Regions from separate parts of the Paenibacillus sp. FSL R7-0048 genome, predicted to be linked through region 2. Evidence: riboswitches for the same ligand, from Rfam matches in the RefSeq annotation. Region 2 holds a riboswitch; each other region holds the start of a gene.
The links. A riboswitch is a leader RNA that binds a small molecule or an ion and turns the genes downstream of it on or off. The one in region 2 is predicted to bind cyclic di-AMP.
Positions count from the first base shown of each region.

Region 1: another riboswitch for cyclic di-AMP. It lies ahead of NSQ91_RS26710 (TrkH family potassium uptake protein); the one in region 2 lies ahead of NSQ91_RS11450 (KamA family radical SAM protein).
Region 3: another riboswitch for cyclic di-AMP. It lies ahead of NSQ91_RS17380 (APC family permease); the one in region 2 lies ahead of NSQ91_RS11450 (KamA family radical SAM protein).

Region 1 is NZ_JBBORF010000001.1:6,033,463-6,045,107, forward strand. Features, by position in the region: gene NSQ91_RS26700 (LysR family transcriptional regulator) at 1-663, shown strand, start outside; gene NSQ91_RS26705 (potassium channel family protein) at 1,187-1,858, opposite strand; gene NSQ91_RS26710 (TrkH family potassium uptake protein) at 1,872-3,230, opposite strand; cyclic di-AMP (ydaO/yuaA leader) riboswitch at 3,293-3,470, opposite strand; gene NSQ91_RS26715 (CPBP family intramembrane glutamic endopeptidase) at 3,793-5,469, shown strand; gene uvrC (excinuclease ABC subunit UvrC) at 5,558-7,510, opposite strand; gene trxA (thioredoxin) at 7,632-7,949, opposite strand; gene NSQ91_RS26730 (YqzM family protein) at 8,302-8,460, shown strand; gene dnaI (primosomal protein DnaI) at 8,885-9,841, opposite strand; gene NSQ91_RS26740 (DnaD domain protein) at 9,860-11,398, opposite strand; gene NSQ91_RS26745 (YuiB family protein) at 11,639-11,645, opposite strand, start outside.
Region 2 is NZ_JBBORF010000001.1:2,631,013-2,642,657, reverse strand. Features, by position in the region: gene NSQ91_RS11470 (mannitol-1-phosphate 5-dehydrogenase) at 1-941, opposite strand, end outside; gene NSQ91_RS11465 (HAD family hydrolase) at 984-1,646, opposite strand; gene NSQ91_RS11460 (ABC transporter substrate-binding protein) at 2,173-3,198, shown strand; gene NSQ91_RS11455 (AraC family transcriptional regulator) at 3,338-5,005, shown strand; cyclic di-AMP (ydaO/yuaA leader) riboswitch at 5,054-5,197, shown strand; gene NSQ91_RS11450 (KamA family radical SAM protein) at 5,329-6,504, shown strand; gene NSQ91_RS11445 (helix-turn-helix transcriptional regulator) at 6,638-7,549, shown strand; gene NSQ91_RS11440 (DinB family protein) at 7,633-8,148, shown strand; gene NSQ91_RS11435 (YdeI/OmpD-associated family protein) at 8,205-8,774, shown strand; gene NSQ91_RS11430 (hypothetical protein) at 8,925-9,101, opposite strand; gene NSQ91_RS11425 (IS3 family transposase) at 9,206-9,715, opposite strand; gene NSQ91_RS11420 (IS3 family transposase) at 9,716-10,027, opposite strand; gene NSQ91_RS11415 (transposase) at 10,081-10,398, opposite strand; gene NSQ91_RS11410 (hypothetical protein) at 10,527-10,661, opposite strand; gene uvrA (excinuclease ABC subunit UvrA) at 11,460-11,645, opposite strand, start outside.
Region 3 is NZ_JBBORF010000001.1:3,892,817-3,901,501, reverse strand. Features, by position in the region: gene NSQ91_RS17390 (DsbA family protein) at 1-633, shown strand, start outside; gene NSQ91_RS17385 (disulfide oxidoreductase) at 630-1,094, shown strand; cyclic di-AMP (ydaO/yuaA leader) riboswitch at 1,289-1,448, shown strand; gene NSQ91_RS17380 (APC family permease) at 1,573-3,390, shown strand; gene NSQ91_RS17375 (iron-hydroxamate ABC transporter substrate-binding protein) at 3,594-4,601, shown strand; gene NSQ91_RS17370 (FecCD family ABC transporter permease) at 4,822-5,877, shown strand; gene NSQ91_RS17365 (FecCD family ABC transporter permease) at 5,877-6,911, shown strand; gene NSQ91_RS17360 (ABC transporter ATP-binding protein) at 6,967-7,767, shown strand; gene murB (UDP-N-acetylmuramate dehydrogenase) at 7,918-8,685, shown strand, end outside.

The DNA of each region.
Region 1 (11,645 bases), 3.4 Mb from region 2:
CTTTCCAAATTTAAAGAGGGGGAGCCAAGGCTTGTCACCTTGGGGGCTAGTCTTACCTCACTGCAGACCACGCTTCCGCCGCTGGTAAACGCTTATATGGATAAATATCCGACCGCAGAGCTGAAGCTGATCACAGGCCGAACGCATGAGATCGTATCCTCAGTTAGTGAGGGAAAATCAGATGTAGGTCTGATCGCTTCCTCTATTCAAGAACCCGGGTTACGCTGCATTTCTCTGTTTGAGGATCAACTGCGACTGGTCGTCTCAGAGCAGCATCCTTTAAATTTATCTTCCAAGCTAACCATGGATAATCTATCCCGGCTGCCTATGATTCTCTTCTCAAAGGGGACCTGGTACCGGCGTCTGACGGACGATCTATTCCAGCGCTGCGGGATTGATCCCGATGTGCGCATGGAGATTGACTCCTTCGAAGCCATCGTACGGCTGCTTCCGACTGTCAAAGCGGCTGCGTTGCTGCCAAAGTCTTATCTGCGTCCAGAACTGCTGAACGGCGGCGGGCTGGTGTCCTTACATATCAAGGAGCTGGAGCAGACTCAACGGACCACCTGCCTGATCTACCGTGACGATGGAAGCATGAGCACGGCGGCTCGCAGTCTGGTGCAAGTTACCGAAGAGATGTTTCTGACAGAACGTGAGCAGTAAAGCCGGACCAAATGAATCAAGGGCGCACCTAGTGATCTCCAAATGAGGTAATAAGTGAAGTACTTATAGCGTAATTAGGGAATTTCTCCCTGAAATTTAGAGATTTTTGTTCAGCAGACTTAAAATTAGGGAAAACTTCCCTAATTTTCGGCTGATTCAGTAACTAATAAAGGAATCCCACTGTTTATTAGGGAGGAATTCCCTGATGTCGTTCATTTAGAGCGAATAGCGGCTATTTTTAGGGAGGTTTTCCCTAATTAGTTCACACCCACTCTGTACATCGTACAAACAAAGAACGCATATCGCCCATATTCCACCGTCACAGATACCACAAATCATCTACTACAGCCGTACGAATATCACACCTAACAACTCGTCCACCGCACAAACCAATATATTAGAACACTACGCGTGGTCTATAGCCATATGGCATAGTGAAATCCATTACTTTTCCTACTCTTTACTCCATAAAAAAGAAGCTGCCCCCAAGTAGAATTCACTACTTTTGAGTCAGCTTCTTTTCCTATGATTCTTGGTTCACAACTTCACTCTCAAAACGGTCAATACTTTCATTAGGACCAATGAGTACCATAACATCGCCTTCACTTAAATAATCATGGGCAGTTGGAGCGACGATTATTCCACTTTCCCTATTTAGGGCAACAATACTGCAGCCATATTTAGCTCTTGTATTTAAATCAGACAAGCTTCTGCCGTTCATGCAGGACGGTACGGTCAGCTCGACAATTTTATAATCCTTGGACAGTTCAATATAATCCAGCAAATTGGGCGTCACCAGCTGATGTGCCACACGAATCCCCATATCCCGCTCCGGAAAAATAACCCGATCAACCCCCAGCCGCGACAGTGCGCGGCCATGAAGGATAGAGATTGCCTTAGCCACCACTTGCTTGACTCCAATCTCCTTCAACAAAATGGCCGCCAGAATGCTTCTCTCCATATTGTCACCAATCGCAACAATCCCACAATCAAAGTTCCGTACACCAAGCGAGCGCATAATTCCCTCATCTGTAGCATCTGCTACTACCGTATGCGTCAGCTGATCGCTCATTTCCTCCACGCGTTCTTCATGGTGGTCAATGCCGAGCACCTCGTAGCCCATTTCCATCAGCTCAAGCGCCAGGCTTGAACCGAAGCGACCTAAGCCGATTACTACAAATTGCTGTGCTTTCATTTCTAATTAACTCCTATCCAATAATTATTTTACCTTCCGGATACTTATACAGTGGTTTACCCTGTTTGGGACCGAGTGCATACGCTAAGGTTAGTGGACCTAGCCGACCTGCAAACATCGTCAGACAGAGTAGAATCTTACCGATCGCTGACAGTTCCGGAGTTAGCCCCATAGTCAGTCCTACCGTAGCAAAGGCGGAGGTCGTCTCAAACAAGATTGCCAAGAAATTACTGTCTTCAGTTGTGGAGAGTATCATCGACACAGAGGCGATTAACAACAAAGCCAGCAGCGTGATCGTTAATGCCTTGTAGATGCGCTCTTGAGCCAGCCGATAACGGAACAACACAACATCTTCCCGTCCACGCAGCATAGCAATTACAGCACCAATCATCATCGTAAAGGTTGTTGTCTTAATCCCCCCGCCCGTTGAGCCCGGAGAAGCACCAATAAACATAAGAATCACTATAAAAAATTGTGTAGCCTGCCGAAGTCCAGCAATATCTACTGTGTTCGCGCCAGCCGTACGGGGAGACACGGATTGAAAGAAGGCCGATAATATTTTACCGCCGAAATTCAGTGAACCCAGGGTACGAGTGTTAGTAAACTCAAATATAAAAATAACCAAAGCTCCGATCAGAATCAGCCCTGTACTGGTGGACAGGACAACTTTACTATGTAGAGACAGCCTGCGGGTTACCCGAAACTCCACCAGATCTGACATTACAATAAAACCAATCCCGCCGGAGACAATCAGAAACATCACAATAATATTCACAAGCGGATCATATACATAATCAGTTAAACTGCGAAAATCCCCAAAAATATCGAACCCCGCATTATTAAACATAGACACCGCATGAAATATGCCATAATAAATCGCTTTTCCCAACGGCATATCAAAAGCCCAGCGAATAGACAGCAGCACAGCGGCACAGCCTTCTATGACAAGAGAATATATGAGGACTCTCCGGATCAGTCGCACAATTCCTTCCATAGAGCCTTGATTCATGGCTTCCTGTAGGATTAGCCTGTCCCGCAAAGATATTTTACGCTTTAACACCAGTGAAAATAGAGTGGCCATGGTCATAAAACCTAAGCCGCCGATCTGGATCAGAATCATAATTACGGTTTTCCCAAAAATGGTGAACGAAGTTCCGGTATCCAGCACAACAAGCCCTGTAACACAGGTTGCCGACGTTGAAGTAAATAATGCATCAATAAATTCCACGGAATTCCCGCTTGTGCTTGAGATGGGCAGCATAAGCAGCAAGGCCCCTATCAGAATGATCGATGCAAAACCAAGCACCAGTATCTGCGGCGGCGAGAGCTTCAGAAACTTAAATTCAGAAATCCTGCGAAACTGTGAAGCCACTTTGCTCACCTTCTTATCAAAAATTCCAACAAAAAAAGCACTGGAAAACCAATGCTGACTTGGTTCCTGCAGTAAATTAGCCTACGAGGTTAGCTGTCGGATTCGGACTGTGCAGGCTGCCCTATTCGTTCCCAGAACGAAATTCACCCCTGATGAAAGTGCCATTTATCGTGTACACTCCACTTTTCATCACTTCTTATGGTTCCCCCGTTTTCACCAGAAATTCGGCTACTATACAATTGCATACAAATTATATACGTTATTTAGTGAATTCACAAAGACACAATTAATGCTCATTCACATGAAAAAATGCGGTTTAAAGAGACTGCATCAAAAGGAGTGCCTTTTCTCATCACTTTTCCGTGTTTTCCCTGCAATTACACCGATTCTCATCATTCGTGCAGAAATGAACACGATAAAATTCATGGTATAAATTCACATGACTATTCTATACTATCTCTATTACCCATAAAAAGAACATATAATGTTTTTTGTAACCAACCAGGCACTAATACTATAATGGAACATAACATTGTCACAGTACATAACAAGGAGGCGTTACATGAATCCCGTCGGCCAGCCCTTACAGCAACGTGCCCTCTCCAAGAGGCTCATCATCTCGGGCATTATCGGTCTTATTCTATTTATTATGTTTCAGATTTCCCCTTCACTGCTTAGTAGCCCTACAGGTGAAGATACCACCGTCATTAGCAAGGCAGAAGCCCGTGACCAAGCCATATTATTTGCAGAACAAAAGCTCAACTACACCGAAGCACCAAACGATCAATGGAATGTACTTTACCAGACGGACTCTTCCTTTTATGGTTATATGTCTCGCGAGAAGCTTGTGGAGGACTACACCAAGAAAAAATTGGATCAAAAATATCCTTTTGATGTCTTTCGGGCAACGCTTACTCCTTCAGCGGAGCAAGAGCCGCAAATCATCGTTGACCTCAATATGTATAACGGTAAGATTGTCGCTTTCTCAAAGGCTGCAAAAGTTACCTCCGAAGAGGGGCCAGGCATCGCTTCCGTTGGTGCAAAAGAGGACAAGGGAGCTGACCTCACTCTAGCGCAGAAGGAGAATCTTGCTCGTCCTTGGCTTCAGGAATGGGAAGTAAATCCTGCCAAGCTACAAATTGAATCGAATACAGGAAGCCATGGGCTAGTGTATACGGATAGTACTGTTCAGGTCGGCGAATCCTTATTGCACTATTATTTTGATTTCAGTGGAGAGCAGGTATCCAGCTTTAATGCCGGATTCACTGCACCAGCTTGGCATACCTCCTACGTACAAGGACAGACCTCTTTAGCGGAAAAGCTAACATTATTCGGTTACGGTATACCCACACTGATTTTAGGAATTCTGGCACTCGTCTACAGTATTCTTAGAAGAGAGCATACTTCCTTTAAACGTGGAGTATTCCTAAGCTCAGCCTATTTTGTAATCATGATGATCAGCACCTATAATATGCTTCCTGAATCAACGGGCGAAGGGCTAGAAGCACAGATTACCTCTGTCATTATGTTTATCATTTATGCTTTGTACAGCCTGCTGATGTCCTCCTTGCTCTACTTCTCTTTAGTGGGCGGCAATGGCCTATGGCGAAAAGAGGAAGGCATGAACCCTTGGCCCCGCGCCAAAGAGCCCGGCTATGGACAATATGTGTTGGACAGTATCCGGGCTGGATACATCTGGGCTTTCGTTCTGCTAGGGGTGCAGACGGTTATGTTCATCATATTATCGTTTACCTTGCACAATTGGTCTACTACAGACGCCACCCAATCTCCCTATAACATGAGATATGCTTGGCTTCTGCCTATCGTCGCATGGCTCGCTGGTTTATCTGAGGAAGCCATTTATCGCTTTTTCGGAATTCCTATGCTGAAAAAGGTGTTCCGGAACACTTTTATCGCTTGCTTGATCACCACACTGGTTTGGGCGTTTGGCCATACGTTATATCCGATCTATCCCATCAGCTCCCGTCCCATTGAGCTGACTGTAATCGGGCTGCTGTTCAGCTATATTTTCCTTCGTTACGGGTTTATTGCTGTCATGTTCAGCCACGTCGTGTTTGACAGCATCCTGATGGGCGCTACGCTGATCTTTATGAAGGAGAGCGTAAATGTAGGCGCGGGTATCTTCGCGATTATTATGCCGTTCATAGTCGCTTACATCGTCTATCGATTTAATCCACCACAGAAGCCTAAGCCGGTGGAGCCTTCTTCTTTGATTTAAACTAATGTGAAGACGTAATGAAATTAAAAAAGGGCATCAAAGCCGCTTTAGTCGCTGCTTTGATACCCTTTTTCTTTTGTCACCATTGCTATGAGGTTGGCTCTTCATCCTTGAGCGCATCAAGAATTTGTTTTGCCAGCTTTTCTCCAATAGAAAGTGTACGGAAATCATCCACGGAGGCTTCTTTAATTTTCTTAAGCGATCCGAAATGCTTTAGCAGCGCTTTACGGCGCTTCTCACCTATACCAGGTATAGAGTCCAGCTTGGAGGTAACCATGGACTTCCCGCGCTGTTCACGGTGGAAGGTGATCGCGAACCTATGGACCTCATCCTGAATCCGCTGCAAAAGGTAAAATTCCTGACTGTCCCGGGCTAGCGCGACAGGCTCTGGCGGATCTCCAACCAAAAGCTGAGCCGTCTTATGCTTATCATCCTTAACAAGGCCGCAGACCGGAATGAATAATCCCAGCTCATTCTCCAGAATATCAATAGCAGAGGAGATTTGCCCTTTCCCTCCATCGACCACGATAAGATCCGGTATCGGAAGATTCTCCTTCAATACCCGCTCATATCGCCGCCGAATGACCTCGCGCATCGTTCCATAATCATCCGCACCCACCACCGTACGAACCTTATATTTACGGTACTCTTTTCGTGCAGGCTTACCATCAATGAAGACAACCATCGCTGAGACCGGATTAGTCCCCTGAATGTTCGAGTTATCGAACGCCTCAATACGGCTCAAGCGTTCAAGCCCCAAGCTCTCGCCTAAGCTGATCGCTGCTCCAGAGGTACGCTCTTCATCCCGTTCAATCAGCCGGAATTTCTCGTCGATAGCCACTCTTGCATTTTGGCAAGCCATGCCAACCATCTGCTTCTTAAGACCGCGTTGTGGCACAAGCACCTTAATGCCCAGCCACTCCTGCAGAATGGAGGCGCCGCCAGCGGCATCCACGATCCCAGCTGCCGCAGCTTCCTCCGCCGCCGTCGCACGTACCTCAGCCTCTTCAGCCGATTCAGGAGTATCTTCACCCTGTTGTAAATCCGCTTCTGCTGGAGCAGCTATGGCGATCTCGGGTTTAGTCTCTTTATTAGCCAGAGACTCCTCATCGAGCACATCCGGCAGCAGGATCTCCTGCGGCAAAGCGGGATTATCACTATAATACTGCGTCACATAAGACATAAAGTCACTGTAGGCTTCACCATAGAACGGGAACACGGAGGAATGGCGCTGAATCATCTTCCCTTGTCTCATGTACAGAATCTGTACACACATCCATCCCTTGTCTACAGCATAACCAAATACGTCCCGGTCCTTAGTATCTGTAGTGTTGATCTTCTGCTTCTCCATTAATGCATCGATATGGATAATCTGATCCCGCAGTTCCTTCGCCCGCTCAAAATATAATTCCTCAGCAGCTTCCTGCATTTTTTGCTGTAAATCCTTTTTGACCGCCTCATGACCTCCGCCTAGAAAAGCAGCGATGTCCTGCGTAATCTGCTCATACTCGGATTTCTGAACCTCCTTCTCACACGGTGCCAAACACTGGCCCATGTGATAGTAAAGACAGACCTCCTTTGGCATCACGCCGCATTTACGAAGCGGGTACATACGATCTAGGAGCTTTTTAGTCTGCTGAGCAGCATAAGCATTAGGATAAGGGCCAAAATATTTTGCTTTATCTTTAATCACCCGGCGTGTAACCTCAAGGCGCGGGTGAGTTTCATTCGTTATTTTTATATAAGGAAACGTCTTGTCGTCTTTCAAAAGCACATTATAACGCGGCATATGTTTCTTAATCAGATTACACTCTAGAATGAGCGCTTCCATGTTACTGGACGTAACGATGTATTCGAAATCAGCAATATTAGCGACAAGCCGCTGCGTTTTACCATTATGACTGCCTGTAAAATAAGAGCGTACCCGATTCTTAAGTACCTTCGCTTTGCCCACATAAATAATAGTGCCTTCCTGATTCTTCATCAGATAGCAGCCAGGCAGATCGGGTAGTAGTGCCAGTTTATTGCGGATATTGTCCAAAATGATCCCCTCCAGCTAAATTGGACCCATGATTAGTTGGCATTCAGCACACAAAACGCCTCCGGAATGAACCGAAGGCGCTGAGTGGCAGGGCCGAGGCCCGAACAGTAGCATCTATCAATTATTGATGTTTTGCTACGATATTTTTCAGGGATTCTTTGGAGTTCAGTCCCACAACTTTATCTACCGGTTGACCATCTTTGAAGAAGATCAGAGTTGGGATACTCATAACACCAAAACGGGAAGCCGTTTCCGGATTCTCATCCACATTCAATTTTGCAATTTTCACGTCGTCTCCGAGCTCTGTGGACAATTCATCCAAGATTGGAGCGAGCATTTTACAAGGACCACACCAAGGAGCCCAGAAGTCTACTACTACAGTACCTTGACCTTCCACTTCGTTACTGAAGGATTGGTCAGACACGTTCACGATAGCCATGATATTGTTCCTCCTTTAAGTTTTGCGAAGCATTACGCACATCTTAAGCCAAAGCTTAGTTCATGGAAGCTGCTCCGAAATATGAGTTAATAAATTGTTTCATGTAATATGATAACCAAATTACCACTTACCGACACATTACAAGTATAACATATCTTTATGGGATATGTGAAATATCACTCGCAATTATATTGCCTTCAATGTATTTTTTTGCGTACTCTTTTCTTTACAACCTCCCCAGCATTTCGGTATACTTAAAGAAAGCGCATTAATTGTCAATGACTTATTTCATAAACAAATGTCAATTTGCATCTAATAATACAGGGCTTGTCCCTGTAAGGAGGCAGAAACTATGGATATTAACGCGCAAGTACGGGACCCACGAGAACATATCAACGAAGAACCCCGCAATGATCTTGGGGATTTAATGACCGGATTTTTCGGAATGACCACGTTTATGACGGTTGTCTTTTTCGGAATGGTCATCCTTAAATTCATTCTCTCGGAATAAAGGAATCATCGCACAATAAAAAGAAGCTGTCTCAAAAGTAGTGAATGCTACTTATGGGGCGGCTTCTTTTTTTGGAATAATGAGGGAAAACCTCCCTGATTATAGCCGATATTTGCTATAAATGAACGGAATCAGGGAATTCCTCCCTAATAATCGGGAGAATATCTGTTTTCGCTGACGAATCAGTTCATTTTTAGGGAGACTTTCCCTAATTATCGATCAGATTCAGTATGCCCGCCAGATGCTGCAACCCGAAAGTGTGTTTGAACAAGTGAAAAACAATCAGGACTTAAGGCGATCCTGCTTCGTAGCAGGGAAAAAGCGGCGTTTGAGTTCGAATAACTAAAAAAAACGAAGAGCAGCGATCCTCCAATAAAAGAGGAATCACTGCTCTTTTGAATTTTACATTATGAATATTCCAGGCTTATCTATTGGCCCCTCGTTGATTTTCCCCATGCAGTGGAAGAACATCCACAAAAGGAGCAATGCGATCCATTAGTCGTTGGCCTTTATAGACCTCTTCACCATCTTTGCTCGTAAAGCTAAGATGTTTCTCCAAGCCATCCAACGGATAATTCGAGGTGTAGAAGGTTGGTTTGCGGTTCATCCGATAATTCAAGATCGCCCCAAGTACATGATCACGAGCCCAAGGATTCAAATTTTCCGCACCAATGTCATCAAAAATAAGTAAATCGCAGTTTTTCATCGTATCAACAGTTTCCTTCATCTTCTGGCCATCCATCATGATCGATTTCAAGTCCTCTATAAAGTCCGGCATGTATACGATCACTCCGGTATATCCAGTAACAGCAAGCTCATGCAGTAAATAACACATCAAAAAAGTTTTGCCTGTTCCGAAAGAGCCATGTAAATAAATGCCGCGTGAAGTCAGGCCTTCCTCTTTAACATTCGTGATATAATCAAATATTTTATTCACAGCCGAGACCCGGCGCGGGTCTTTGCCCATAATATCTATCTCATCATAACCGCCGTTAAGTACACGCTCGTCCACATAAAAGCTACGAATACGTTTGCGGATGTTATCCTGATTATCTTGTGCCACTTTAAGCCGGCATGCCGTCTTGCGTTCATATAGATCCACTGAACCATTCACAGTTTCTACCGTTAGTTTACTATAATGGCCAGGAAAATCATTTGGACACTTCTCTAGTCCTGGGCAGTTCGCACAGTTTCGGCTTTCCTCTACATATTGATACAGGCGACTCATATGAAGCCGCAGTCGTGATTCGTCCAGTTCAGGATGTTCGGACTGTAATGCCTTCACAAGTGGATGATTGAATAACCCCTGTTCAAGATCGCGTTGACGCTGCCGTAGAGTTGGATTGTTGATCGAACGAAGTACATCGCCCATAGACTCCATTGTTCCACCTCTCTTTCATTAAGGCGTTTGCGATACGCCTTTTTTCTTACTGGCCTTAATTTCTGCCGCTTTCTTCATCATCGCCGCGAATTCCTCTTCCGATACTGTTCCGGCACTTCCATCATCCAGCACAATCGGAATTTCCGGTTTATTGGAGCGGCCTGTATTTTTGGCATAAGAACGTGATCGTGTTCCTCCAGCCGTATTAGCCGTTGTCCCCTTGCCCTTCACTTTGGACTGATCTCTAATATATCTTACAGCCTTCTCGTAGGTGTTCACTTGTTTAACCAGCATATTGGAGGCGATAGCCTCTACAAAATTGCGGTTCATCCGCTGTTCTCCACCCGAGGCTACCATAGTCATTAAATAATGAATGAGTACATTAATTACTTCACCGCTCAGCTTATAGTTCAGATCTATTTTCTCGAACATATCCATCAGATGGCTGGGTACTGCACCCGGGAAAAAGGTTTGTAGCAGTCTTGTATAAGGTTCGTTTCGCAGCATCATATTATATTGGTGAATGTCACACTTGGACAAAAATTGTGGCGGTACTTCTACATAAAACTCCATCTCTACTGATTGCTCTGGTGGTGCTATAGAATCATCATTCTCTTCGGTCGCACTGGACCGGATAGAAACAACTTTCGCAGCTGCAATTTCACGTTTTTCCTGTCGTTTCATATCTTGCCTGAAATGTTGGCTCGCTTTATATTGCAACGCATCCAGCATGACCTCGCCCTCCGGTGAGAACACTCCATCCTCATCCAGCAAACGACATAAATCCTGCGGACTCAGTTCGTATTTATGAGCAACATAGTTAATTACACCCATTTGAGTATGGTCAAAGCGCAGTTTTTCTACATGAGCCCGATTCACAGATTCCCGTGGAAAACGCAAAATAATGTCACTATATCCGATTGCCTGCTCTCCGGATTCAAGCGTGCCGGGCTGTCGAACAGAGGCTACCTCTGCCAAAGCTTGCTCCAGCTCATAATCAATGACATGTGTATTAAGTTGAAAAATATCATAAAAAGGCACGGAAATATTCTCTTTGCCTATAGATCTGCGACTCCACTCTTCCGGTTCGCGATTCCAGAACTGTTCCCGTAAGGACAGCACAGCAAATTTGCCAATCTTATCACGTAACAGCAAGGTTAAATGCTGAGTGGCAAAAAAGTCGGCTGGCGATAGCGGCGGCATTAGCTCATATTCATATAAATAATCATCTGTTTCCGGCACATAGATTCGACAGGTCTGCAACAGACCCACTGCTTCTAACCGGGAAGCCTGATCAATTAAATATTTGCGGCCTTTCTCATTGGGTTCAACACCCAAAGTCATAAATAGCCTGCGCTGTTGCTCCACTCCAGAATAGCCAATGCTATCTGCTGGCACATGTTCAACCAGCAAGCGATAGAAACTGATTGCAAAGGCTCCTACCATAGGTTGATATACAGAGCTAAGCATACGTCCATCTATAACACTAAGACCAAATTCGCGGGAAACGCAGTACCGATGATGTTCGGTGAAATGATGTAAGTTACTCATCCGCATCTACGGATACCCCCTTGTTTACACGAATTCATACAGGATTCTATTCTATCACAAATTAACATAGCGAAAATGTAAATAAAATCCCAATTTCGACTCTTTTCGCAATATAATCAACTTCTTCTTACGAATATCTACCTCTATTAAACAAGAAGAAACGGCTTCGCCGTCCTCTAAAGAGGAAGGTATCCCGTTTCTCGCAGAAATATAAGACTGATTCATAACATAGGCTCTTTCAAATCTTTAAAAC
Region 2 (11,645 bases):
GCAAGCATTGCCGGTTTTACGAGTCGATCATTAGGTGAAAGCTTGCGAAGCGGGGAGCGGGCGACACGTGTAATTTTATCGTTAAAGTTGGGGTTAGTGAATCGTTCCATCATCTTTTCTATATACCGGTCATGTTCTATGGGCTTGAAGCCATATAAATGCACCAATAAGGCCCCTGTTTCCTTAAGCACCCCGTGAACACGAGCTCTGATTTCGGGATCAGACATCGCTTCTTGAATGCTAGTATAACCTTCCAGGTATCCAAAATAGGCTGCACTGCAATGACCTGTATTCACAGTATATAGCTTCCGTTCGAGGTATGGCGCCAGCGAATCCACATAATGGACGCCTTTAATTTCATTGTAGTTACCAATCATCCCACTGCGGGGAATAACCCACTCACTGAAGGGTTCAACGAGGATTTCAAGTGAATCTGTATTTTTCTGCATAGGTACAATCCGGTCAACCATCGCATTGGGAAAAGCGACATTGCGGTCAGCAAGTTCCTTGAAGGATTGCTTCATATGCCGATAAACTGATTTTTTCAACTTCTGACTGCTTCCAATCCCATTCTCACAGGCAATGATATGAAGAGGGTTGAGATTTCTGCTATTTTCAAGCCTTCGTTCGATGCCCTGCGCAATGGTCTCAGCAATATCTTTTAAAGCGGATATTCCGACGGCAGTTGTCACAATTTCAGCTTCTGCTATAGCTCTAGTAACGTCCTCAGTATCATTCAGATTGATTGCAGTAACATTATCAACAATAAAGCTGTCCCTGTTCTTGTTAGCTAGGGTGACAGGATATTGCCCACGTTTTTGCAATTGGGCAATTTTACTCTTATTTCTTCCGACGAAACAAACATTGTAACCGGAGTCCGACAACATAGGCCCAATAAAACCTCTGCCAATATTGCCTGCTCCAAAATGTACGGCTCTCAATTTGGTATCCCCCTTTAATTTGAACTTAGTTTCTCGGTTTCTCTATACGAAGCAACGTTGAGTAACTACATGATCAAATTCAAGAAGACTTAGATTATCAATTTTATGGTGCTGCTTATCGAATTCAAGAAAATTAGTAATTTCGTTAGGCGTCACAATGCAACGGATGCCAGCTGCTGCCGCTGCCTTAGATCCATTCGGTGAATCCTCGATAGCAACCGCCTCATCAGCTGTGATTCCAAGACAAGCTAACGTTTGGTTATATAGCTCCGGATCTGGTTTCACTTTTGCCACATGGTCGGCAGTCCGAACACATTCGAAATACTCGCGAATACCCAATTGATTCAGATATTTTCCCACCCATTCCAGTGAAGAACTTGAGGCCAGCCCTATGCGCAGTCCAGCTGCTTTGGCGGAATCAAGATAATGCTGAATGCCTGGTCGTATTGTTTCAAGCTCCATAAGTTTGCTGTGTCTCTGTTTAACAGCCTTACTGAACTCTTCTTTGTCAATCGCTAGCTTAAGATCAGTCATTAAATATTCATAAGGATTAAAACTGTTCAAGCTCGTGCCGATGCAGGTGGAATATTGTTCAAGCGTCAGATCCACTCCATATTCTGCATAAGCCTCGTTAAATGCGGTGTACCAAGCAGTCTCCGTGTCGATAATCGTTCCGTCAAAATCAAAAATAATTCCTTTGATCACAATCAACCATCTCCCTCGTATTATGTTTGGTTAGAATATCTTACGCAAAACCTTCTGCATATTCTACAAAAAGCTATTTCGGCTTGCGTTTGACTATAAAAACCATAACAAAGCCCTTCTACTGACGTCAAGCACGGTAGATAACATGCCACGTAATGATAACGATTACAATCAATGTGGACAAACCTGGATTTTTTCATCACCTGAACTTCTTAATACATAACAGTAATCAGATTCAAAAAAACACCACAATCCTATGTGCTTCAAGGGATTCCTTTGCCAAGTTTATTATGAAGACAAGCTCCCTCTCTTTCTCTCGATTGCTGTTATTTAGAGTATTTTTCCAAGCAGCTAAAAATAATTCAAAATAATTTTAAACACATCCTTTTTACTTGATTGTACAAATCAAATTACGGGGTTATTTTTTGTCCATTGAGTAAAAAGAGGCTTTAATTTATGATATATTTTAATCGAGAATGATTATCATTATTGGTGGTCGTTACATATAATAGGGAGGCAATAAGATATGAACAAGGTACGACAGTCCTTCGCTGTGGTATGTGTACTATTTTTGCTGAGTACATTGCTACTGGCGTGCGGAAACTCAAAGGAACAATCCTCTGCCAATAGTACGGTGAACAAAACCGGGAACTCTTCCGCTGCAACCGCGGTACCTTCAGCAGAACCCTCAGATAGCAGTACAGATGAAGCAGCAGCGACTACCCGCTCCTATACAGATTACATAGGGCATACTGTAGAGATTCCGGTGAATCCGCAGCGAATTATCTATTCTGGAGAAACTTATGGCGATTTGCTCGCACTTGGTGTGCAGGCGGTAGGTTATCCTCTTTCTATGGGTGAAGGCCAGGTTTTTGAAGATCAATTACAAGGTGTGGAGGATGTAGGCTTCCCTATCAATCTGGAAAAAACATTGGAGCTTCAGCCTGACCTGATCATCTATGCGGGCACAGATGAAGCTGATTTCGAACAGCTCTCCAAAATTGCACCCACTATAATATTTGATACCTTTGCCCCACTCCAGGAACGTATGCTGGACATTGGTGGAATTGTTGGGAAAACGACTGAAGCAGAAGCATGGCTTGCGCAGTATAAAACCGCTGAAGAGAACATGTGGAAGCAATTGAAATCCGCAGGCATGAAAGAGGGCGAAACGGCTGCGGTCTTCACTTATTATCCAGGAGACAGACTGTTTATAATGGCTGCAACCGGACTTTCCCAGGTACTCTATGGGGAGAATGGCTTCAAGGCAACTCCAGCTATTCAAACGATCCTTGATGAAGGTAAAGGGTTCCAGGAAGTATCCATGGAAGTCCTGAAAGAATATGCCGGAGACCGGATATTCCTCTTGACTCCAGTGGCAGAAGAAGCAAAACAATCCACAGAGAATCTATTAAAGAGCCCTATCTGGAAGAGCCTTCCTGCCGTCAAGAACGGATATGTCTATACACAAGACATCATGAAGACTTCAAGTGATGCGACAACAAGAGAATGGCTGCTTGGCGAAATTCCACAGCTATTGAATATGAATTAACCTTCTGTGATGAAGAGTTTAACACAAGGCTGATAAAAAACTGCAAGAAGCATGTCAACAGCTGTTGATATGCTTCTTTTTTTTATATACAATGAATTCATTGATAATCATTCTCACCAAATGAACGGAGGCTGAACCCATGCTGCATACATCATCGTCCTGCCCCCCACTCCACTCTCTGCTATTTCAGCTAAACGAGGCCGAACTGATGATTCAAGCTGCCGATTCAAGCTCTATAACGCGTACAACCCAGGACTATACCCTTCTCATATTTACTGGAGGGAACGGACAATTGAACCTCGATGATCAAAGCGTGATACTAAGTACGGATAAATGTTATCTACTATCTCCTGGAATCTCCTATAGTACGGACAACCAGGAGCTGACGTTGTATTATTACCTCATCACCTTTACAGCAATTTATACAACCGAGGATCCTAAACGATATTCTGGAGAGCTGCTTTCCGGCAGACGGGAGTTAATTGTGCACCCGTTCACCAAGGTAATCCGACTAGTCGAAGACCTGCTCATGAACAGGAATAACACCGATGATGTACAACAATTCAAGCGACAATTAAAATTCCAAGAATTGCTGCTGCTACTTTTTGAGCATAATTACCCTTCCAAACACCTGCCAAGTCCTACGGAATCCGTAGAAAAGACCATAACATTCATTCAGGAGCATTATACAGAGAGTATCACCGTGAAGCAGTTAGCTGAACTGGCGGGAATATCAATCTGGCAATATACACCGATCTTTCAGCAGCTTACGGGTAAAAAGCCGCTTGAATACCTGACGGATCTGCGCATTAATCATTCCAAACGATTCCTGCAGGAATCGACTGAACCACTGCGGGAAATCGCCAGACTGGTCGGCTTCTCGGACGAATACTATTTTAGCCGCCGCTTTCGGCAAAAAACCGGAGTTACACCCGGACAATATGCACATCAGAAAGGTCGTAAGCTTACCGTCAAGGATTGGACGGGTCATGAGGTGGAGATTCCAGAGCGAGCGAAACGTATTGTCTATCATGGCGAAACACTTGGCGACCTTCTCGCGTTAGGCGTAAAGCCTATCGGTGGAGATGAAGCGTTCGCCCGGAACAGCGTCTATAAACATCGGCTTAAGAAGCTCGCCAACGTCGGGTTTCCACTGGACCCGCAGTTGACCGCTTCCCTAAACCCAGATTTGATCATTTTGGCAAATAGTGATGAAAGAGCCTACAGAGCAGTTTCTGGTATCGCTCCGACACTCACCTTTGATTCATTTGCATCTCTCGACAAACGAATGCGGACACTAGGCAGTTGGCTAGGTAAACAGCGCGAAGCCGAAGCATGGCTGGAGTCATTCACAATCAAAAACGCTGCCATGTGGCAGCAGCTTTACACGACAACCCTCCAAGTTGGAGAAACCGCCTCTGCTTTGGTCTATGATCATGGAGATCATCTGTATGCTATGGGAATGTCCGGATTCTCCACTGCGCTTTATGCCCCATGTGGTTTACAACCGACCGAAGAGATCCAGGCCATATTGGACGAAGAGTTAGGGTTCGCCGAAGTTGATCCAACACGACTGCCTGCCTACGCCGGAGATCATATCTTCATGCTCATTCCGGAACGCAAAGACTCGCGAGCTGCGATGGAACGATTACTAGACAGTTCACTTTGGAACAATCTCCCAGCAGTACGTCAGGGACATGTTTATCTGCTCGACGGAAGCAAATGGAACTCTAGTGATGCGTTAACCCGGGAGAAGCTGCTAACGCTGTTGCCTAAACTACTCGGCGGAAGTAGCGCTAGCAATTGAAAGTGAATCTAGGATTCTCTTTTGACTTTTCAAAACTTGATAGGGTATACTTTATCTACGCTTAATTTCCAACTTTTACAGTTGAAAAGCGGGGGAACCAGTTAATTGGGGCGAATCATTGAGCATTAGAATGTAGGGTACCATCTTACCCGAGTCCGTCAGCTAACCTCGTCAGCAGTGGATGGGTCTGCTTTTCATGTTATTTACATAACCAGAGACCCTTGCTAAGGGTCTCTTTTTGTGCTTTTTTGGACCCTGCTGGCAGTAGATTGGCCTTTGACACTAAGGCTCCCTCATTTCTCACACTACGAGACAAAGGAGAGATGTACGTGCAAAAGGTAAAGTACTTCACGGATATTAACAAAATAGCTATGTTGTCTGAGCTGGAAAAAGAGAATCTGAAAGAAATTACGGACAAATTTGTTTTTCGTGTAAATGACTACTATCTGTCTTTGATTAACTGGGATGATCCAAATGATCCCATCCGTAAGCTGGTTATTCCTAACGAAGGTGAACTGCTGGAGTATGGGCGCTGGGACGCCTCCGATGAGGACACGAATTATGTGGTACCTGGTTGTCAGCACAAGTATAGAACAACTGCACTGCTGATTGTATCCGAGGTCTGCGGGGCTTATTGCCGCTACTGTTTCCGTAAGCGTCTGTTCCGAAATGACGTGAAAGAGGCGATGGCTGATGTCTCTCCGGGCTTGGAGTATATCGCAAATAATCCGGAGATTAACAACGTACTTCTTACGGGCGGGGACAGTTTAATTCTCTCCACACCGAAGCTAAGATCCATTATTGAAAATCTAAGAAGCATTGAGCATGTTAAGATCATTAGACTGGGTTCCAAAATTCCCGTATTTAATCCAATGCGGATCTCTGAAGACGAAGAACTGCTGGAGCTGATTCGTACTTACTCTACCGAAGACAAACGAATCTATGTTATGGCGCACATCAATCATCCTCGTGAAATCACACCTGAAGCCAAAAAAGCATTTAAAGCTCTCCACAACGCAGGGGCAATTGTCGTAAATCAGACCCCCATCCTCAAAGGCATCAACGATGATCCCGTTATTTTAGGGGAACTACTGGACCGGCTTTCATGGGCTGGCGTTACACCCTACTACTTCTTTGTGAACCGGCCCGTAGCCGGAAACCGGGATTTCGTATTACCGCTCGAGCAAGTCTATCAAATTGTAGAAGAAGCCAAAGCCAGAACCTCAGGACTTGGCAAAAGAGTACGCTTATCCATGAGCCACACCTCAGGAAAAATAGAAATTCTCGCCATTGATAACGGAAAAGCCTATCTCAAATACCATCAATCCAGAGATCAGGAATACGGAAAATTTATGATTCTAGATTGTCCAAAGGACGCCGAATGGTTCGATGACCTGCCTGGGAATGAGCAATATTGGACCCCACCTGTGAAAAAAAACGATGCTATTATTTCTGTTAATGATTTATCAGGCGAGCCTGCGGATTTAATCTGTAAATAGATTTAATCGACTCTGTCATAGAATATTTCTTCATCGCCAACAACAAAACTCCTCCCGCCCAAAATTTGCCCGAAAAATTCTATGATATAATCACGCTGTAACACGAAATGGACTAATGGGTGGGAATGCACACATGAAATTGGAACGATTGATTTCTATGATCTACAAGCTATTGAACCACGAAGTTTTATCTGCCTCCAAGCTGGCTGAAGAGTTTCAGGTTTCCCAGCGAACGATCTATAGAGATATCGATGTGATTTGTGCCGCTGGCATCCCGGTCGTATCGTATCAGGGAACTAAAGGTGGATATGGCATTATGGACGGATATAAAATGGATAAAAGCCTGCTCCGTTCGTATGATGTCACTTCTCTGATTACTGTACTGAACAGTCTTTCTTCCGTGTTTGAAGATGAGCATACGCAAGGAACCATTGAACGGCTGCAAACGATTGGAACGGAGCCACAGACCTCTAGTCTCGCGGTGGATCTTGAAACCCGGCGTACGGATCCTGACGCACTTCCTCTTTTACGTGCGGCTATAGCGGAACGAAATGTTGTCCGTTTTGATTACATCAGTGTAAAAAATGAACGTACAACCCGTGAAATGGAACCAGTAAAGCTTCATTTTAAATATAGCAACTGGTACATCTATGGTTATTGCCGGGCTCGGCAGGACTATAGGGAGTTCCGACTTTCCCGGATGCTGAATTTGTTCCTGACGCAGGATACCTTTCATTCGCAACATGAGGTACCCAAAGAGGCCGGCTGTTCAAACAGGGCAGATCAGGTGGAGGAAATAGTGATCCGGGTAGACCCTGAGGCTTTGGCAGAAGCTTTGGATCAGTTTCATCAAGTCGACAAGGAATTTCATTCCGATAAAAGCATGACGATGCGAATTCCTGTGTATAAGCCATTGGAAGCACGTTGGCTTTGGTCCATTCTGCTGAGTTTTGGCAGCGGCGCCGAAGTCCTCGAACCCCCTGCATTGCGAGGTATTTTAAAAGAGCAGCTTCAAAACACACTCAAACTTTATGAAGAAGTATGACAGTCTGATGTCATACTTCTTCTTTTATATTAACTACAGTAACAAAAAACAAATCCATGACCATTCAAAAGGAGAATGTACGAATGACAAATTATCCAGTAGAAATGTTTAAATACCACACATGGGCAAACCAAACTATCCTGGGGGGAATCAAGGAACTCCCGCCTTCTGTGCTAAGTCAAGAAGTGAACAGCTCATTTCCCACCATCGCTCATGCCCTTAGCCATATCTATGCGGTTGATACGATGTGGTATCTTGTATTAACAGGCACTGCCATGCCAGAGGCTTTTCAACAAAGTATCCCGCTAAATTTGAGCATTCTAGATTCTGTGGATGAATACGTAAATATCTTTGCCCATCTATCAGAACAATACAAAGCATGGTTACACAACCAATCCGATTTGGAGCAAACCATTCTGCTTGACAATCCATTCGCCGGAATCCGCCAAACACGCCTATCAGAAATTGTGTTGCAAGTCGCCAATCACGGGACTTATCATAGAGGCAATGTATCTACTATGTTACGGCAGTTAGGCCATGCTTCCACCATGAATGACTATGCTCTTTTTTGGTATCAGGTTCCTGCAAAAGCAATTTAATCTCGGATGGGCAAGACGCTCCACTCCATACCTAGAAAGGAAATTGTATTTTAATTATGGAGATTAAAAATCTAATTACAGTAAAAACGAGAGAAGATTTAAGAGTTTGGCTGCAGGAGAATTGTAAGACTGAACAATCTTGTTGGGTACTCGTTAGTATGACGCCAAACCCAGAAACGTTGCTATATTTGGACGTAGTTGAGGAATGTTTGTGTTTTGGATGGATCGATGGAGTGAAAAAGAAAATTTCGGAAACGGAGCTGGCGCAAAGACTCTCTCCCCGAAGCAAAAGAAGCTCTTGGACTGAATTGAATAAAGAGCGTGTCCGCCGCCTCGAAAAGCTGGGGTTAATGAGTGCTGAAGGAAAACGGGTACTTCCTGATATGAACCCTGATTCTTTTATAGTAGATAAGATTATAGAGCAAAGGCTAAAAGAGGACAGTCAAGTATATGAGAATTTCCGGGCCTTTCCCCCCCTTTATAAAAGAGTTCGGATCGACACGATCCAAAGCAATAAACATCAGCCAGATTTATTTAAGAGTAAATTAGACAAATTCATTGCAAACACTAAAGAAAATAAAATGTACGGGCAATGGCATGATAATGGACGTCTGCTAGATTATTAAGCTGCGCTAGATGCATGATCTCCTGCTGAGGCTTTCGGACTCCAATGACGCTATTTACTAATTTGTCGCCTTTTCAGCAACTTATCGGATCCCAGTGCAGCTATTCCTTAGAAATGGGCTCTTATACGGTGATTTTTCCGCCATTAGGAGCTATGCGGTCCGATAATACTCCAAATGGCGGATTTTCCTGCATTTAAGGTGTGCTGGGTCCGATACCGCTGAAGTATGGTCATTCGCTCGGTCTATTACTACTGTTACTACTACTGCTACTGCTACTGCTACTGCTACTGCTACTGCTACTGCTACTGCTACTGCTACTGCTACCATGATCTCCTGCTGAGGCTTTCGGACTCCAATGACGCTATTTACTAATTTGTCGCCTTTTCAGCAACTTATCGGACCCCATGGATCTCTGTCAAGAAAGTGGACAGTCACGCAACAGACATTCTAGTCAATTGCTCAGCAAAACGAACTGGAGAAAGATACCCCAGCGCGCCATGCATTCGCTTGCGGTTATAGTAAAACTCAATATATTGAAAAAGTGTCTGGTAGGCTTGCTCCTTAGTTTTGAATCGTGGATTACAATAAATGAGCTCCTTTTTCAAAATGCTGTGCCACGACTCGATACAGGCGTTATCATAACAGTTACCTCTGCGGCTCATGCTGGACTCCATGCCATACGCCTTCAACTGCTTCGTGTATTCATGAGAAGTATATTGAGAACCTCTATCGGAGTGATGTAATAGACCCTTTTCCGGTTGTTTAGCTTCGTAAGCATCTTGTAAAGCACCCGAAATCAAGCTAGTTTCCATATGGTTCTCCAAACGCCACCCCACGATTTCGCGCGTGCAAAGGTCCATCACACTAGCCAGGTACAACCGCCCTCCCCGGCAAGGAATGTACGTAATGTCGGTAACCCATACTGAATTGGGTTTGAGTATTTAAAATTGCTGGTTCAGCGTATTCGGGGCAATCGGATGGTCATGATTGGAGTCGGTGGTCTGTACCCGATACGTTTTGGAGACAATGGAGCGAAGCTTCATATGTCGCATGTACACACTCACCGTGCGTTCGGTAACGGTATAACCTTCTTGATGTAACAGGCGGGTGATCTTCGGACTCCCATACCGCTTTTGATGGTCTGCAAAATGATACTGAATTCGCTTCATTATCGCAGCCTTACGAAGCATATGCGTACTGGTTTTTTCTGTCCGCCACTTGTAGTACCCGCTCCGTGACACATGTAGGGTCATGCACATCTTCTCCAAGAGAAACTCGGAGCGATGTTTTTCAATAAACTGGAATCTCAGTTCCTTGGTTTGCTGAAGATGTGCACTGCTTTTTTTACGATCGCTAATTCCTCTTCCACATCGGCAATCTTGTTATCTTTTTCTTGAAGTTGCCGACGCATCTCCTTCAACTGTGCCTCGAGTTCCCGTACTCGATCCACGCTAGCTGCCGGTTCATTCTTTAGTTCTCGATACTGGCTCATCCATTGATGCAGGGTACTTTTTGGGATGTTGAGCTCTTCCGCCAAGTCGCCCACTGTCTTTGTTTGCTCTTGAATGAACTGCACTGTCTGTTTTTTAAATTCTTCGTTATACCGTTGTCGATGTTCTCCCATGTGAACACACCTCCGTGGACTCATTATCGCCAGTCTGTTAACTACTGTCCACTTTTTATTCTAGCTTCACCAGTGCAGCTATTCCTTAGAAATGGGCTCTTATACGGTGATTTTTCCGCCAATAGGAGCTATGCGGTCCGATAATACTCCAAATGGCGGATTTTCCTGCTTATAAGGTCTGCTGAGTCCGATACCGCCGAAGTATGGTCATTCGCTGGGTCTACTGCTACCGCTACCACTACTGCTACTGCTACTGCTACCATGATCTCCTGCTGAGGCTTTCGGACTCTAATGACGCTATTTACTAATTTATCGCCTTTTCACCAACTTATCGGACTCCAGCGCAGCTATTCCTTAGAAAGGGGCTCTTATACGGTGATTTTTCCGCCATTAGGAGCTATGCGGTCCGATAATACTCCAAATGACGGATTTTCCTACATTTAAGGTCCGCTGGGTCCGATACCGCTGAAGCATAGTCTTTCGCTGGGTCTACTGCTACTGCTACTGCTACCATGATCTCCTGCTGAGGCTTTCGGACTCCAATGACGCTATTTACTAATTTATCGCCTTTTCAGCAACTCATCGGACTCCAGCGCAGCTATTTCTTAGAATCAGGCTCTTATACGGTGATTTTTCCGCCATTAGGAGCTATGCGGTCCGATAATACTCCAATTGGCGGATTTTCCTGCTTATAAAGTCTGCTGAGTCCGATACGCCGAAGAATGATCATTCGCTGGACTCCTGAGTCCGACACGCCGAAGAATAATCATTCGCTGGTCTGCTGAGTCCCATACCGCCGAAGCATAGTCTTTCGCTGTCTGTTGCTACCGTATCCTAATCATCTGCGGATCAAACACCATTGACTCATGATCATCTGTTAATCCTACAGTTCTACGTAAGTATAATTCATCAGTTAATCCCAAAGTGCTAAGTACGCGCGAATGGGATTGGTTCAGACGTTCAGGCAAAGTTTAGAGTTGAGAGCAGAGGTTTGGTTTAAGTTCAAAAAAAGAGAGGTGCCCCAGCCATTTTCATGGCTTTTGGGCACCTCTTTTATTAAGTTACAGCCCTTCAGCCAGAATCCGTTTCAGGAACATCCCTGTGTAGGATTCCCGCACTTCAGCAACCTGCTCCGGTGTACCTTCAGCTACAAGCTTACCGCCCACAACGCCACCTTCAGGGCCAATATCAATCACCCAGTCGGACTCCCGAATCAGCTCTAAGCTGTGCTCCACAACTACGACAGT
Region 3 (8,685 bases), 1.3 Mb from region 2:
GTAGTTATCATTTTTGTTGGATTGTTTATGTTAGCTTCGAAAGATGCAGCAAAGAATGTCTCTACAGGAGAACCGGTAGAATTCAATTACAGTGAGCTACCTAGGATTGGTAATGAGGATGCACCTGTTAAGCTTGTTGAATTTGGTGATTTCAAATGTCCAGCTTGTTCCCAGTTTGCTGGCTCCATGAAACCGAAAATTGTTCAAGATTTTGTCAACGAGGGAAAAGCAGCTCTTTACTTTGTAAATATGGCTTTCGTTGGTCCTGACTCTGAGACAGCTTCACTAGCTGCATTGTCTGTATACCATCAGAATAAGGATGAATTCTGGAAGTTCTATGATGTTGTGTATGCGCAGCAAGGGGATGAGAGCGTGGAATGGGCCACTGAGGATTTCTTGGTAAGCCTTGCTGAAAAAGAGAAATTAGCGATCGATTACGATCTGTTGCGTAAAGACATCCAAGAGAAAACTTATGCAGATGAGCTGAAGAAAGACATTCAGTTGGCAACTGACGCAGGCGTGACAACTACGCCTTCGCTCTACATTAATGGAGTGAAAACGGCTGAACCTTTCGATATTGAAGCGATTACATCTGAAATTAACACCGCCGCAAAAGCAGTGGAGGCAAAGTGACAAAATTCCTATCTTTTTGCAAGCGTAACTGCCTCTATCTGGCCTGGTTCGTCTCTTTGGTTGCTGTAGCTGGTAGCTTGTATTTAAGTGAAGTCTTGAAGTATGAACCTTGTAAGCTTTGCTGGTTTCAGCGGATTTTTATGTATCCGCAGTTATTTTTGTTGGGAATTGCCACTTTCCGTGGAGATAAGCGCATCATTCCTTATGTGCTTCCATTAAGTTTGATTGGTGGCAGTATCTCAATCTATCATTATGCGGAACAGAAGATTCCAGCATTAAGTAAAGTTCTACCTTGTACAGTTGGTGTTCCTTGTAATAAAGATTACTTGAACTACTTCGGATTTATAACGATTCCTTTGTTAGCTTTAATAGCGTTTGCTCTAATAAGTCTCCTTCTTTGGTATGGACGTAGGGAAGAAGAAGTGATTGAAGTAGATGCTGAGGAGAGCTTAGGATTTTAGTTTTTACTTTGGAAGTTACAAAAAAGCTGAAAAGGTATTAAAATCACGGGCTAGAGGGATAATTGAAGATAATGAAAGAGAGCATCCAATAAGACGCTATATTTGAGCTTATTGGATGTTTTTTCATTCTTTTTTCATTTTTTTCAACGCTTTACTGTAGGCACTTTGTAGACTAATATTAGACCTTGTGAGAAGTTGAATATGCGCTGAATTTTCTTAGGAAAAACGGGGGAACCAAACTTGGCATTCATGCCAATGGGGTGAATCGGAACCGGGTCGAACAGACCTCTACCGTAGGGCTATAACCACAGCCCGAATCCGCCAGCTAACCTCGTAAGCAAGGTGGGAAAATGACCATGCATAAGCATGCGGATCATTTCCGTATGCTTATTTTTGTGTCTGCATTTATGAAATCCACCGATGAAAACAGCGCACGGAAATTCCGTTTCAGCTCCCAAAGAAAGGAACTGTATCCACCATGGTAAGCAAGGTAAAACGACTATTGATCGGACGTCCGATGAAGTCGAATGAACTCGATCATGAAAAGTTATCCAAGGTTAAAGCACTGGCTGTTCTGTCTTCTGATGCGCTCTCGTCTGTAGCCTACGGAACGGAACAAATTCTGATTGTACTAGTGGCTGCCGGGTTTACTGCCATCTGGTATTCCCTGCCAATTGCATTAGCCGTATTGGGCCTGCTGGCCATCCTGATTTTATCCTATCGGCAGACGATTTTTGCTTATCCGCAAGGAGGCGGAGCTTATATCGTAGCCAAGAGTAATCTTGGTATTCCGACAGGGCTGCTCGCTGGGGGTTCATTATTGGTGGATTACATTCTTACCGTAGCGGTTAGTGCCTCGGCAGGGACGGATGCGATCACATCGGCTTTTCCAAGTCTTCATAATCATACTGTTCTCATCGCTGTATCTGTTATCGTTTTATTAACAATCATTAATCTTCGCGGAGTGACTGAATCGGCTTCATTTATCGCAATTCCAGTGTATTTGTTTGTGGTTTCGATTGTTGTTCTGATTATCTCCGGTATCGTTAAATATGCAATGGGTGGCGCGCATGCGAATGTTCCTGAAATAGGCAGCGCCGTATCTAATGTAAGTTTGTTTCTACTATTAAAAGCGTTTAGCTCTGGTTGTTCAGCCCTAACGGGGGTTGAGGCCGTATCTAATGCGATCCCAAACTTTAAGGCACCGGCTGAGAAAAATGCAGCCAAGACGCTAATGATCATGGGACTTATCCTTGGCTTTATGTTTACCGGAATCACTGTGCTGGCATATTGGTATGGGATTGTGCCAGATGAAAAGGCTACGGTTGTCTCTCAGATCGCTGAATCGACCTTTGGCCGTGGCGGATTGTACTTTTTCATTCAAGGGATTACAGCAGTGATTTTGTTCTTGGCAGCTAATACAGCATATTCAGCGTTTCCGCTGCTCGCCTTTATGTTTGCAAAAGATAAATATCTGCCACATGCATTTATGGTCCGTGGTGACCGCCTGGGCTTCTCAAACGGCATTATTTTTCTAGGAGTTATGTCTATCATACTTGTGACTGCATTCCATGGGAATACGGAAGGTTTGATTCCACTATATGCGGTAGGCGTGTTCATTCCTTTTACCTTATCCCAACTGGGGATGATGGTGCATTGGATCAAAACAAGACCCGCTGGATGGGTGAAAAGATTTGTAGTAAATACCATCGGTATGCTGACTACATTGACGATTACGCTTATATTTATCATTACTAAATTCTCGAGCGTATGGATGGCATTCATTTTCTTACCTGCTGTAATGTTCGTGTTCCACCGTATTCATAAGCATTATTTGAATACTGCGGATCAACTGCGTATATGTCCGGCTACTGATAAACCTGTAATTAAAGGAAGTACTGTAGTTGTTCCTGTTGCAGGGGTTACACGTGCTGTATTACATTCCATCAGCTATGCGAAGTCTCTAACAGATAATGTTGTTGCTGTGTATGTAGGCTTTGATGAAGAAGACATTCATAAGATGGAGCAACGGTGGGAGGAATGGAATCCAGGTGTACGCCTGATTGTTCTTCGTTCCAGATATCGTAGTATCATTCGTCCGTTAGTGAAGTTTATCGATACGGTAGAGTGGAAGACCGCTGCGACGGATCACATCACGATTTTGATTCCACAGTTTATTACCAAACATTGGTGGCAAGCCGTGCTTCATAATCAGACCAGCTTTTTAATCCGCTCGTATCTAATGAATCAAAAGGACGTTGTAGTAGCGACTGTCCCGTATCATTTAAATAAATAAGTAGAAGATTAAAGATGAGGTTATATCCGGAACGTTCGGAATATAACCTCTTTTGTATTTTATATGAAGGAAATTGTTGCAAATCCACAGAATTTGAAATTTATATGTTGACACAGAGAATGAGAATCAATATCATTTAAAAGTGAAGCAGAGGTAAAGGTCACCTTTGAATATCAAAGCAGTTACATATAGGAGGGTTTTTAATGTTTTGGCTTAACAGAAAAAGATCAGGAAGCATGAAAGTGACGATGAGCGGACTAATAGTGATGACGCTAATACTTTCCGCTTGTGGTAATAATAATGCTGAAAGCTCATCAAATGCAGGAACAGCGCCTACAACAGCGCCTACAGCAGAATCTACAGAGGCACCTGCTGCACCTAAGACGTTAACAGATGCAATGGGTCATAAAGTAACGATTCCGGCTAATCCACAGCGCGTTCTGGGTTCATATTTGGAAGACTCTTTGGTAACTCTGGGTGTAACTCCAGTAGCTCAATGGTCAGTTACAAACGGCGTTCAGGATTATCTGGCCACTGAATTGAAGGATGTTCCTACAATTAGTTACGACCTTCCGTTAGAGGCTGTAACCAGCTTTGCTCCGGATCTTATTATCATCCCATCGGAGTCTTCTGTTCAGAACGGGATTTACGATCAGTTGAATAAGATTGCACCCACTTATGTAATTGGGGATGAACTAAATCAAGATTGGCGCAAATCGTTGCTTAAGATGGGTGAGATTTTGAACAAAACCCCTGAAGCAGAAAAAGCCATTAAAGATTATGATGTTAAAGCAGCGGCTGCGAAAGAACAGCTTACAGGAGCTATTGGACAAGAGTCCGCGGCTATTTTATGGTTGGTGCAAAAAAACTTCTATATTGTAGACGAAACCCGCAGCAGTGGAGCTGTATTATATACAGACCTTGGCGTAACGCTGCCTAACTTAGTAACAGAGATCCCAGTAGGAACAAGAGCAACTTGGAATCCGATCTCACTAGAGAAGCTTTCTGAGCTGACCGCAGATCATATTTTCCTTGTAAATAGTGATAAGACTGAAGGTTCGGAAATCCTAGATAGTGCAATCTGGAAGGGCATCCCAGCTGTAAAAGCTGGAAATGTGCATGAAATGAGCTCAACAAGCAGCTGGCTTTACAGTGGGGCGAACGCTGGCAGCAAAATCATTGACGATGTGCTAAAAAGTCTTGTGAAATAAAAGTCGTAATTCACCATGAATGAGACTGATCATTTCGGTGGGGAAGGGCGTGCAGATCAAGTATCTCGGGATACAAAGATCTGCACCATTTTTTTATAAACCAATCCCATAGTACGGAAAAATCGTTCCTGCAATTGTACAACATAAATATTTTTGCGATAATGAGAATGATTGTTGTTATCATATAAACCATTGTAACTATTGAATAAGGAGACGACTCATGGTTTCACCCTCAGATTTCGCAAATCGTATTAAAAATGAACCCAAAAAAGCTCTACATACCCGACCGGCAGCTGCCATTGGTATTCTTATTTTTGGACTTGCTGCCATTGCCTTCGGATTGGCACTTTCGGTCTCAGTGGGTGCGGCAGATATCAAGTTAGCTACGGTATGGGAAGCTATATTTCATTTCAATCCAGATTTACAAAAACATCAGGTGATTAGAGAACTGCGATTTCCACGTGCTATTGCTGGCGCCTTAGTCGGTGCTTGCTTCGCAGTAGCAGGGGCTATCATGCAGGGGATGACAAGAAACCCGCTTGCGGATTCAGGGCTGTTAGGTTTGAATGCAGGAGCAGGGGTAGCGCTGGCCATAGTATTTGCTTTTGCACCCTCACTCTCATTCACTTCACTAATGTTGTATTGCTTTATCGGTGCCGCTGTGGCCTCTTTTATCGTATTCGGAATCGGTTCGCTTTCTTTTAATGGCCTGACCCCCTTGCGATTGACATTAGCAGGTTCGGCAGTTAGTGCTTTATTGGTTGCTATTAGTCAGGGAGTAGCTATTCTTTTCAACTTATCTCAGGACATAGCCTTCTGGTTAGCTGGTGGGATGGGTGGAGCTAGCTGGACTCAGATCAAGATTATATTCCCTTGGGTGGCCGTAGCCTTAATTGCAGCGATGATGTTATCACGATCCGTCACATTGCTCAGCTTAGGAAGAGAAGTTGCGGTTGGTCTGGGGCAGCGGACAAGGTTAGTTCAATTGGCATGTATGATTGTTGTGGTTATCTTAGCTGGAAGTGCGGTTTCAACGGTTGGCCCGATTGCTTTTATAGGACTAATTATTCCACATGTTACACGTTATTTCGTTGGAGTGGACTACCGCTGGATTATCCCTTGCTCGGCAGTTCTAGGGAGCTTATTGATTATCTTTGCAGATATTGCCGCAAGAATGATAAATGCACCTTATGAGACACCGCTAGGAGCTTTAATTGCCATCATCGGCGTACCGTTCTTTATTTATTTAGCGAGTAAGCGGAAGGGGGAGCTGTAATGCCCAAATTAACCCTTACTCCAGATGAAAAAGAACGCCGCACACGCGCCTTAACGGTGTTAGTGCTCCTTGCTATACTGATCGTCGTTGTGTTTATAGTCAGTATGAATACAGGGTTTATGCGTCTATCCCCACTAGAGGTATTACATACACTCATGGGTGATGGAACACATCAGCAAAAGCTTATTTTATTTGATTTCAGATTACCCCGCATCGTAATTTCATTGTTAGTTGGAGCGGGCTTTGCAGTATCGGGCTGTATTCTACAAAGTCTCGCACGTAATGCACTCGCAGAACCGGCTACGCTGGGCATAAGTGCTGGTGCAGGTTTTGCGGTAATCATTTTTATCTCGTTTTTTCCGGCTACAACAGCAGCTCCGGTATTTGTCTTGCCTCTCCTAGCGCTTGGTGGGGCTGGCCTGACCGCAGCTTTAATCTATATTCTTGCCTACCGGAAGGCAGATGGTCTGTCTCCTACAAGGCTGATCCTTATCGGGATTGCGGTCGCTGCAGGAATCAATGCTTGCCAGCTTGTATTGGCACTTAGGCTTGATCCTAATAATTATCAATTTGTAGCTACTTGGATCGCCGGGAAAATATGGGGTGGGGATTGGAGATTCGTCCTTGCTTTGCTGCCTTGGATCGCGATTCTGTTACCGTTCGCCTTCTATAAAGCCCGGGTTCTAAATGTATTGAATCTAGGGGACCATACTTCATTAGGTCTAGGAATGCGTGTGGAGAAGGAACGTATTCTCCTTCTGGTAACAGCCGTAGCGCTTGCCGGCTCCTGCGTCGCGGTAAGTGGAGGTATTGGCTTCGTCGGCCTGATAGCACCACACCTGGCTCGCAGGCTGGTGGGACCCCGTCATCAGGTGTTATTACCTGCTAGTGCTTTGACAGGGGCGCTTCTTATGATTACCGCTGATACCATTGGTAGATGGGTATTGCAACCTGCCGAAGTTCCTACTGGCATTGTGGTTGCGATTATTGGCGCACCTTACTTTTTATATTTACTCGCCAAGTCGAAAGCGTAAATTAGTTCATACTTAGGAGCATAGCTCCATAAAACTTTTAAGGGAGTTGTAGATCATGTCAGAACGTTTGAATACAGAAGAATTAAGTATTGGGTATGCTGAGGCTACTATAGTTAAGGGATTGAACTTGTCTATCCCTACGGGGAAAATCACCGCACTAGTGGGCGCTAACGGCTCCGGTAAATCTACAATCCTCAAAACGATGGCCCGGATTATGAAGCCGAAGAGTGGCACCGTAATGCTGGACGGCAAATCGATCCATAACTTTTCAACTAAAGAGGTTGCTCGTCAGCTAGCGATTCTACCGCAGAACCCAACGGCTCCTGACGGTCTGACGGTATCTGAGCTGGTCAGCTATGGTCGTTTCCCTCATCAAAAAGGATTTGGCACGATGACCGCAGAGGATCGCAACATCATCTCCAACGCCATCTCTGTTACGGGCATGGAATCTTTTCATGATCGCCCTATTGACCGTCTCTCTGGTGGACAACGTCAACGCGCTTGGATCGCTATGGCGTTGGCTCAAGAAACAGATATTTTATTCCTTGACGAGCCTACAACGTTCCTAGATATGGCGCATCAGCTCGAAGTTCTTCAACTTTTGCAAAAGCTGAATGAGGAAGAAGGCCGTACCATTATCATGGTCGTGCATGATTTGAATCATGCTACTCGTTATGCGCAGCATATGGTAGCGATTAAGTCCGGTACTGTGGTTAGCGAAGGCTCACCTACTGAGGTTATGACACCAGATGTATTGCGGGAAGTGTTTGGAATTGAAGCGGATATCGTTCCGGATCCACGTACGGGTGTGCCACTGTGTCTTCCTTACGAGCTTGCTGCCTATAAAGCTGTGTAATTATCATCTAAAATCATACAACGAACAGGCTCCCGTCATTGACAAGGGAGCCTGTTCGTTGTTACAGTTGTGGTTGCCTACAATTTCATAATAACTCTTTAAAATAGATCAAGGACCATCATTTATACATGGTTAAAGGAGCATGAAAACATGAATATTGACAAAATTCAAGATGATCTAGAGCAGCTAATGACCGCAGGAATAGTGAAAAGTCATGAGAATTTAAAAGATCACGTGTACACTAAAATGGGCGGCAAAGCTGATATTTTGGCTGCACCAGCTACTTATGATGAAATTCAAAAGATCGTTACATATGCAGAACAAAATGGGATAACCCTTACGGTACTTGGGAATGGCTCCAATGTGATTATCCGTGATGGAGGGGTACGTGGAATCGTTCTGCAAACAGCAGGACTTACCGAAATGGGAATTCGCGACAATCTCTTATATGCGCAATGTGGTGCCAAAATAATTGATGTTTCCAGATATGCGCGTGATAAGGAGCTTACGGGTCTTGAGTTCGCCTGTGGCATTCCAGGAACAGTTGGTGGAGCGCTCTATATGAACGCAGGTGCTTATGGCGGTGAGATCAAAGATGTCCTGCATAGTGCACTAGCTATAAATAAGAACGGGCAATTGGTAACTCTGCAAGGAGATGAGCTGCAATGGGGATACAGAAAAAGTGTATTCGCAAGCGGTGAGTATATTGTACTTGAGGCCAAATTTGCTATGACTTCCGGTGATGTTTTAACGATCAAGGCAAAAATGGATGAACTAACTTATTTACGTGAATCGAAGCAACCGCTTGAGTATCCATCCTGTGGGAGTGTATTTAAGCGGCCTCCAGGCCGTTTTGCAGGTCAGTTAATTCAAGAGAGCGGCTTACAGGGTACAAGAATCGGCGGTGCTGAGGTATCC